DNA from 3 places in the Exiguobacterium abrahamii genome. Region 1 is predicted to be linked to each of the others. Evidence: predicted binding sites of a transcription regulator. Region 1 holds the regulator's gene; each other region holds the start of a gene.

The links. The regulator LexA, encoded in region 1, represses DNA repair genes until DNA is damaged. The targets are predictions, from matches to a motif close to CGAACATATGTTCG.
Positions count from the first base shown of each region.
Region 2: the regulator LexA is predicted to act here: its motif matches at 1,406-1,419, upstream of ITJ88_RS14955 (NUMOD4 domain-containing protein).
Region 3: the regulator LexA is predicted to act here: its motif matches at 1,510-1,523, upstream of ITJ88_RS11355 (Y-family DNA polymerase).

Region 1 covers NZ_JADOYC010000001.1:1,734,184-1,737,465, reverse strand. Annotated here, with positions in the region: gene ITJ88_RS09025 (MIP/aquaporin family protein) at 1-267, opposite strand, end outside; gene ITJ88_RS09020 (metal-binding protein) at 454-924, opposite strand; gene lexA (transcriptional repressor LexA) at 956-1,570, opposite strand; gene yneA (cell division suppressor protein YneA) at 1,782-2,069, shown strand; gene ITJ88_RS09005 (YneB family resolvase-like protein) at 2,115-2,768, shown strand; gene ITJ88_RS09000 (DUF896 domain-containing protein) at 2,882-3,118, shown strand.
Region 2 covers NZ_JADOYC010000008.1:658-3,939, reverse strand. Annotated here, with positions in the region: gene ITJ88_RS14970 (DNA alkylation repair protein) at 1-389, shown strand, start outside; gene ITJ88_RS14965 (GNAT family N-acetyltransferase) at 390-731, shown strand; gene ITJ88_RS14960 (AAA family ATPase) at 768-1,346, opposite strand; gene ITJ88_RS14955 (NUMOD4 domain-containing protein) at 1,479-2,006, shown strand; gene ITJ88_RS14950 (methyl-accepting chemotaxis protein) at 2,055-3,282, opposite strand, start outside.
Region 3 covers NZ_JADOYC010000003.1:21,235-24,516, forward strand. Annotated here, with positions in the region: gene ITJ88_RS11345 (MBL fold metallo-hydrolase) at 1-663, shown strand, start outside; gene ITJ88_RS11350 (pentapeptide repeat-containing protein) at 732-1,370, opposite strand; gene ITJ88_RS11355 (Y-family DNA polymerase) at 1,546-2,868, shown strand; gene ITJ88_RS11360 (YolD-like family protein) at 2,852-3,181, shown strand; gene ITJ88_RS11365 (ZIP family metal transporter) at 3,233-3,282, shown strand, end outside.

The DNA.
Region 1 (3,282 bases):
AAGTTGTCCGGCAATGTAGATCGGAACGTCTGCCCACGGTAGGTCAGAGTTCAAAGCAAGTGCAATCGTCAATGCGGGGTTCAAGTGTGCTCCACTTTCAGCAGCGACGAATGCTGCTGTCATGACGGCAAGACCCCAAGCGAACGTGATGACGATCCATCCGCTGTTTTCCGATTTCGTCTTTTTCAAGACGACACCGGCGACGACTCCATCCCCGAGCAGGATGAGGATCATCGTACCAATCATTTCTAGTACAAAGTTATTCATGCAAAAACCCTCCCTTTGGATTAAAGCAGATAATGGCCTTTCTACTTTAAATTACTCCGAATTGAGAACGTTTTCAATACATATAATTGAAATATAGGAATGGAAATTTTTTATTTTGATGTTTAAAGATACGAAAAAGTGGATAAGAAAACACCTCATTCTGCTTGCAAGCAAGCAAAAGAGGTGTTACCGACGACGTTTTTTTCTTTTTTTAGGTCGAAACCAACTGCTGGAATAATCTAGTAGGATATGAATCGTACTCGCCACCATGATCCCGACGACGAATGCAGGCAGGGAAGCGAACCACGAATCAATCGTAGCAGAATCAAGAACCTGAAAATATAGACTTAAAAATAGTAGCGGAATCAGAATCGCCGCACTATAAAGAAGCCGAATGATGTCTCCGATGATCAGTCCATGCGACCAAATCGATCGGTGAGGCATGATCTTGACATAAGGCATCCACAAGACTCGAAATGGTCCAAAGCGATAATACGGTTCTGACTTTAAATCGAGGTCGGGTGACAACCAAAGGGTACCAACAGCGATACCGATGGCGGTTGGTAACCAATCGGTTTGTTGCGTTGCGACCGAATACGCAACGTAACCCGTCAGTGCGACGGTATTGACGGTATCATGAACATTTCCTGAAGGCATGAAAAAAGACCAGTCGTAACTGGTCCCTCCGTCAATGAATCGTCCGATACACGCCGATTACCTTACCAAGAATGGAGACATTATCGAAATACATCGGATCCATCGAGTCATTTTCTGGTTGTAGACGTACCTGTTGATCTTCTAAGAAGAACCGTTTCACCGTCGCTTCGCTATCTTCGGTCATAGCTACGACGATTTCTCCGTTTTCTGCTGTGTTTTGTTGGCGCACGATGACACGATCGCCGTCAAGAATACCTGCGTTAATCATCGATTCACCATCGATCGTCAACATGAAGACCGTCTCGTTTCCTACATAATGTGCAGGGAGTGGGAACTGTTCTTCGATGTTTTCAATCGCTGTAATCGGAAGACCCGCTGTGACTTTCCCGATGACGGGAACATGGACGATGGCTTCCGTGATTTCTTCAGGCTTATCAAGCAATATCTCAATCGCACGTGGTTTCGTCGGGTCACGGCGAATCATTCCCCGTTTCTCGAGTCGATCCAAATGACCGTGTACCGTCGAGCTAGACGCGAGTCCGACTGCTTCTCCGATTTCACGAACTGATGGTGGATACCCCTTCAGTTTCACTTCAGAGACGATGTAGTCGAGAATCTCTTGTTGGCGCTTAGACATTTTCCGCATACGAATTGCCACCTCTTTCTGGATTGAAGTTTGAAATGTAAGAATATATGTTTCTAGATTCACTATAACATAGAACAAATGAGCGTACAAACAATTGTTCGACATTTTGTGTTGACCGAACACGGGTTCTGTGTTTATTATGAGTTATGCGAACAATTGTTCCGCGAACATTTATTCTAACTCATTCATTTCATATTTGGAGGGATTCATGATGATTCATACGATTCGTACTCATGCTTTTTCAATTCTCTTCTATGCATTAAGTATTGCCTTCGTGATCTTTTTACTCACACCACGCCCGGATGAAAAAGTGGCGCAACTGATGACTGCTTCCGTTACGGTCGATGAGAACGCTACAGTCGAACAAATTGCTGAAGTCTACAATGATGGTTCGATGTCAAATGAAGAATACGTCAACTGGTTGATTAAAAATAATGATGTCGAGACAAAACACGTCATTTCAAAAAGCAAAATCGTTGTACCAATCGCACAACAATGACAAAATGGAAAAGTTGTGAAAGAACGAACAGGGATGTGAGGTACGATGAAGGTCGTGATTTATTGTCGGGTGTCGACCGAAAAAGAAGCACAAGATAGTTCGATTGAACGCCAACGGATGGAACTTTCGAAGGTCGCGTCTCAAAAGGGTTTTGATGTCGTGGATGTCGTCTCTGAAAAAGAGAGTGGCTATGACGTCGATCGGGAAGGGATGCTGACGGTTCTTGATCATGTGACACGTGACGCGGTAGATGCGGTCCTCGTGACGGATGATACACGGATTGGTCGTGGGAATGCGAAAATCGCTATTTTGCACACGTTTAAGAAGCACGGTGTTCGGTTGATGACGCTTGATTCCGATGGAGAATACCAGCTTGCAGATGCAGAAGCGATGGTCCTTGAGATCGTCTCACTGGTGGAAGAATATCAACGGAAACTGCATAACGCAAAAATCGCGCGCGGCATGCGGCGAGCTGTCGAACAAGGGTTTCGCCCGGAACGAAATCTCAATCGCCAAGGAGAGAACGCTGGGCGTAGTCGAAAAGACGTACCAATCGAAGAAATCGTACGTCTTCGAGAACTCGGATTGACGTTTTCAGATATCGCCATTACGCTTCGCGGGATGGGACATGATATCTCAAAGGCAACAGTCAATCGTCGATATCTTGAATACCGCGAATTGACGCCTAGCCCGGAATGAGAAGCAAGTAACCCGTCGACTGACGCGGTTAACTTGCTTTTTTTAGTAAGCTCTTTTACAGTAAGAATACAATTGAACTACTCAAGTTTGAGTCATAGAGAAAGAGGGATTCCATGTTATCACAAGAACAATTAGATCGAATCAATGCATTAGCGAATAAATCAAAAGTCGAGCCGTTATCAGAAGCAGAAGCGGCAGAGCAAAAAGAGTTACGTGCAGCGTATCTCGCAGCATTCCGTGGATCGTTCAAAAACCAACTCATGGGCATGAAGATCGTTGATGAAGAGGGCACAGACGTAACACCTGAGAAATTAAAACAAGCACAAGAAGAAGAACGGAATAAACAATAATCGTTTGTTCCTTCTATAGAAGAAAGAGGTTTCGCGTTAAGCGGACCTCTTTTTTGTTTAGCGCTGTTAGATGAGGAAACATTGCACGATAGCAATACATCTTAATAACGATCTTTCATCAATTCATGCATCCTGTATGAGTCGATAGAACGGCTATAGATAGC
Region 2 (3,282 bases), on a different contig from region 1:
ACGCCTCCCGGACGTTACTGAAGCGCGGAAACCCTGACGTGTTGCAGTTGTTCGGACACGTTACGCAAGGTGAGGTCGCGGTGACGGACTTGGTCGTTTCACCGGTGACGATTGGTCAGGAGTTACAATTTTCGTTTCAAGTGCACAGTTCCGTTGAACAACGTCTGCGTCTTGAATACGCGATCGATTACGTCAAACAACGCAGAACGAGTCGAAAGGTGTTTCAACTGCGGGAGCGGGAAGTCAAAGGTGTCTTACACGTCGAACGACGCCAATCGTTTCGGAACATGACGACGCGTGTCCATTATCCCGGAACACATACATTGACGATTTTGATCAACGGAGAGGCTTACGCGACAGCAACGTTCGAGGTCGAGGAGGAGAGCTGAATGCAAGGGAGACATCCGGATTTTACGACGTCACGTCTGTTTGTCGAAGCAACGGATGAAGAATCGGGTTGTAAGTGGACGCTACATGCGTTACGTGAGAGAACGATCGTCGGAACGATTACCTTCACATGGAATGGATCGACCGGAAACTTACGTTACACGACGACGGATGAGGATGATCAGCGCGGGTACATCAGGGAAGCACTGACATCGATTCTATCGTATCTCGCGCGGACGTTATTACTGACGCGTGTCTATGGCGAGGCAGGCAGTGAGACGGTCTGGCGTCGGAACGGATTTCAGTTGCAAGCGAATCGATATGCACGCGAACTCCATCACTAAAGCCCCGCCTGCTTGAGCAGGACGGGGCTTTAGTGATTAGACCGTTGTTTTGGACCATTTGAAATGATCGCAAATCGCTTCAGCGCTTTCACGTGCACTTAACTGTTCCGTATCAAGGAAGAGATAGTTGACGTCCGGTAGTTCGCCCGGTAGCGAGCGTGTCCGATATCCGTCCGCCGTCTCGCGTAAGTTCTGTTCAGAAGCAGCGAGATCGCGCTTCGTTACTTTATGCGTCAATCGGTTTTCGGTCGTGTTCCGGTGCAGACGGGTTGCGACCGGCGCATCGAGTTCAACGATATAGACGTCAGCACCCGCTTGTTCGAATAATTCGACTGTCTCTTCAATGAACTCGAGACCGCCGCCTTCGACGCCGAATAGACAGAGGAATGTAAACAGGACACCTTCAAGCGAACTGTTCGCCATTTCCTTGAACATTTCGCGGCGGATCGTATCCTTTAAGCGATGGTGTGCGGGTTCAGAGAAATCAAAATAAGGCAATAACAGGTCGATCGTCTGGTGGTTATGGAAGACTTTCATCTTCGTCAACCGTTCGATTTCCTGACCGATCGTCATCTTTCCGACCGCTTGCGGACCAAGTAACAAGACAAATTTCATGGACGAACCTCATTTCCTTTTTCTGCTAAGAATAGCACATTCCGACGAGTGACATCACTAGAACGTTTGTTCGTAATTTGGTATAATTCAGGTATGAAGTCCCGTCGTGTCCTTGTCTGAAGGAGGACAATCATGCAAGAACAATGGAAAGCCGTCATCGGCTATGTAGGTATATATGAAGTCTCGTCGCTAGGTCGCGTAAGGTCGCTCGACCGGACGATCGTGACGTGTCGCGGTGTCCGGCAACGCCGAAAAGGTGTCTTGCTCCGTCCACGGCTCAATCGGGAAGGCTACCGGAAAGTCACGCTTTATCAACGTGGTCGAGGAGAACGCGTGCAGGTCGGAATGCTTGTTGCACAAGCTTTTCTGACGACAGACGTCACGGAAGCACAACTCGTCCGACGCAACGGCAAACGGGCTGACGATCAGTTGTCGAATTTAGACGTCCTGCCTTCAATCGATCAGCAATATAACGAACTACTTGGTGAGTTTGATCTCTTGTTAGGTCAACATGTGACGCTGTCGCCATTTCAGATTCGAGCGATTCGCGCGCAATACGAAAAAGGGAAAACGATTCGTCAATTGGCAGAGCAGTATCAGGTGACGGAGAACCGGATTCGCAACATCATCGATAAAAAGGAAGCACGTTATATCGGCTGAGAACAGAGGAAAGGAGCGCTTGCCAAGAATGGCGGGCGCTCCTTTTATTTAGGCCGGCGATTCACTCGAGCGAACGGTCTGTTGCAACGAACTGATCCGTGACTCGAGTACGGCGCTATGTGTCTTCAGTTCCGTCTGTTGGGTGACGTGGTGTTGCATCTGTTCCCCGAGCACCTGGCTGTAAGACGAGAGCTCCGACATCAACTGCTGAACGGACTGCAGATGTTCCTGCATGTTCGACTGAACATCTGCGACGATTTGACGTTGGTGTTCCACGGTACCCAGTGTCGTCTCAATCGTCGTCGCTTCAGTCAGCATCTGTTTTAAATGCTCCGTTGCCGTCTCGAGTTGTTGTGACGTCGAAAGAAACCGTTCCGTCATCTGCGAGAGTGCTTGTTCGACTTGATCGAGCCCCGCCGTCCACATCTGATTGACCTGCCGGATATGGTCCGTACTCGTCCTAATATCAATTGCGAGTTTTTCGACCTCCTTAGCGACGACCGTGAAGCCACGACCAGCTTCTCCAGCACGGGTTGCCTCAATTAACGCGTTCAGCGACAAACGGCGTGTCTCTTCAGCAACACGCTGGATGTGCGAGATTGAGGTATCCATCTGTTGCTGTAGGTGTGAGGTCTGTTGCAAAATCTGCTCTGTCGTCGTGGATTGTTCCTTCAGCAACTGGCTTTCCTCTTGTAAGGTCTCAAGTGTCGTGTGATTCGTCTGAACAGTCTGTTGAAAACGGGTTACGGCATGTTGACTGTTGAGCAGTGTCGTTTGCATTTCGCTTAACGCATCGTGTCCTTGTGCCGTCAAACGTGTCGAGGCAACGATTGTCTGATCCATCTGTGTTGATTGCGCAAGTAAGGAACCGGCGACTTCATCGACGGCTTGCACCGATTGATCCATCGCCGATAAGCGCGAAGAGAAGTGGGGCTGGACGGATTCAAGTTCCTGACTGGCTTGTTGCATCTCCGTCGTTAAGTCATTAATTTGTTGCATTAACTGATTGTATTGAAACGTCAGCTGTTGTAACTCAAAGGTCGTCGTTTTGAGCGTTAATGGACGATACGATCGCTTCGCATGCGCTTCTTCAATCTGTAAGGCGAGTTTCGATAACGGTGCCAGTTGGCGCTGAATTCGCCAGCGAATCAAGAGGCTGATGCTGACAAGTGTGACTACGCTGACCCAGACGAGTGTCCAAGCTAAATCTCGAGCAGGGGCGATTAATTTATCACGGTCGGTCGTCAGTAAGATGACGTCATCGAGTTCTGGAATC
Region 3 (3,282 bases), on a different contig from region 1:
TTGCCTCCCTTCGGTCAAACACCGAATGCCGTCGCCAATCCACTCGTCGACTTACCGGTCGATGTCAACACACTGCTTGATCCTGACGCCATCTTCGTCACGCATCTGCATGCCGATCATTTCGATGATGCTGCTAAACAACTATTACCAAAGCATTTACCGCTCTATGCGCAACAAGAAGAAGACGCACAGCACATCCGAGAAGCCGGCTTCACGAACGTCTCTTCCTTCGATTCCGGTGTGACGATTGGTGATATCCAAATCCATCGAACAGGTGGACAGCATGGTGTCGGTGAAATCGGCGAACGGATGGGACGTGTGTCTGGGCTCGTCCTGACCCATCCGGACGAACCAACACTTTATATCGCAGGTGATACGATCTGGTGCGACGAGGTCGCGCATGCAATCGAACAACATACACCTGATATCATCGTCGTCAACAGTGGCGCCGCCCAGTTCTTGACCGGAGAGCCGATCACGATGTCACAGCGTGATCTCCTTGCGGTACATCAAGCAGCGGCGGAAGCGACGATCATCGTCTCGCACCTCGAGTCCGTCAATCATTGTCTTCTGCGACGTGATATGATTGCTGACTTTTTAACTGCCTTCCACCTTTCTGCCCATTTCCTCATCCCGGAGGATGGCGAAACGATGTCATTTTAAGAACAGTAACCTTCATTAAAAAGAAGTCCTGCTTTTCGAGTAACAATCGAAAGCAGGATTTCTTTTTGTTATGGAATGACAAGACCTAACAAACGAGCAAAGGCGACTGCTTGCTCTTCCGTAATGACAGCACCTGGTAAAAATCGCGGATCGATCGTAATACCAGAGAGTTCCGTCTGCCGGAGGTCGAGACCTTTTAACGGTGTTTCAATCCATTGGCTATCTGTAAGCCGGACCGCTTCGAGTTTCCAATGGGTCGGTTTCACTTCGAAGAACTGTGCTTCTTTCATCGTCGTTTCGCTCCAGTGTTGATGACGGACCGTACTGCGAATGAACTGTGCGTAATCTGCAAGTCCTTCCTGAATCGTTAAATGGTCAAGCGTACAATCTTCAAACTGGATGCCCGTCATTCGGCATCCGACGAAGGACACACGGTGAAAACGAGTTTCTTGGAAGTGACATCCGGTTAAGTCGCATTGTTCAAAACGAATATCTTCGAACGAACCACGGTCAAAGTTGAGGTTCGCGAACGAGACATTTTGAAAACACACTTGATAGGCATCGATGCGTTCTGTCAGTTCACTCGGCATCGACTCTTTCTCATAACGCGCTCCTTTCAGATACGGGTCATCGATTTCGACTTGATCGAAGGTCTCTGACTGAAGCGTCTTCGGTAATTCTGGTAAACGGATAACGGTCTCTTTCAATGAAGGTTCCCCCTTTTTTCTCTCCCTTAGTGTACCAAACTCCTGTTATATGAGGAGAAATCGTTCGAATTCCCCTTTTTCAACAGTTTTTATTTTGAGACACTTTGAGACCGTGCTATAGTCAAGGAAAATCAAAATAAGAACATACGTTCTTTTGTGTAAAGGAGTGATTCAGATGTTTCCTTCCGTCGTTTTACCACAAGATAAACGGATTTTTTGCGTCGACAGTGTGTCCTTCTACGCCAGCTGTGAATGCCAGTATCGCAATCTCCCCCCCTTGACGACACGCCTGGCGGTCGTCTCCGATTTAAAACGAAGCGGGTCCGTCATTCTCGCTGCCACCCCTGCCTTAAAAGCACTTGGAATCAAGACGGCCGGTCGATTATATGAAATCGAGCAATTGCCATACGCTGTTCGTCGTACGATTCGACTTGTCGAACCACGTATGCTCGCTTATATGAAGACATCGATTCGTGTCCTGGATGTCCTGCACCAATTCGCCCCACCTGAAGCCATCCGCGTCTATTCAATTGACGAAAGCTTCATTGACATGACCGGAACCGATCGCCTATTTGGTTCCGACCTGCAAGCTGCCCTCAAAATTAAAGAAGCAATCCTGAAACAGACCGGCATCCACGTCCGCATCGGGATTGGTCCAAATAACGTCATCGCGAAACTGACGCTTGATTTAATCGGGAAAAAAGAAGGCATCGCGCGATGTGGATATGCTGATGTCGCACGACGTCTTCATGATTTTCCGATTCGAAAGATGTGGGGAGTTGGACATCGCATGGAACAACATCTGCAGATGATGGGGATTGAAACGATCGGTGATCTTGCCATGCGCCCCGTTGAAGAGTTACACGAACGCTTCGGTGTCATCGGTGCCGAACTGTGGCATCACGCTTGGGGACTCGACGCGTCACCGACACTGCTTCCCCCGCATCATCTGTTCGAGAAAGCCCCTCAACGGACGATTGGACACGGTGTGACCTTAATGCAGGACTATTATCAGTTCGAACGCATCCGGAATGTGCTCAATGAACTGGTGCAGGATGTCGCCGCACGTTGCCGCTTTTCGAATCAAGTCGGCTGGACCGTTCACATCGGTGTCCGTTATTCTCGAAACGTCGTCCGAAGTGGCTTCTCCCGTCAAGTGCGGTTGCCTTATCCGACATCCGATGAACGCATTATTTTGCGTCACGTCTTACAATTATTCGAACCGAATTGGCTCGACGGGGAACCTGTTCGTTTTTTATCCGTTGCAGTGGGGCATTTGACTGCCGATCAAGGCACCTTACAGTTGTCTTTGTTCGAGGATAATGCGCGGCTCTGGAAACGGCGACGGTTATTAAAAGCAATGGATGTCGTTAACCTCCGCTACGGAAAAGGAACGATTCGCCTCGCTGTCTCGTTTCTTGATACGAGTGTCGCCAAACGTCGGTTTCGTTTTGTCGGCGGTCATCCGGGAGGTGATCTTCATGACAGCGTATCGTGATCGGGGAAATTTAAAATGGATTCCTTTTCTCATGCCGGAACATTTGCAATTGTTGCGGGAATACTATGTCCAGATGCATCAGCTCGACTTGCCTGAAATTGATGAACAGTTGCAAGAATCATGGCACTTTCTGCTTCAAGAAGCTTTAATAGAAGGAAACGAACTTGAAATCACGTATTATAAGGAAAGTAGCTACGTGACGGTCGTCGGTTTCGTCGAACGACTAGAACCCGAGCGTTCCGTTCTCTTTCTGCGCGGACGTGAAGTCATTGAAATTCCCTTCACACGAATCGTCCGGATCGAAAACGGGTAAGCTCTCATACAGATGGATGCTTTAAATCGTGCCCGGAAAGAAGGAATAGTCATGTTGGATTGGTTTACTTCCCTCCCCGTCGTCGTGCAAGCATTGCTTGC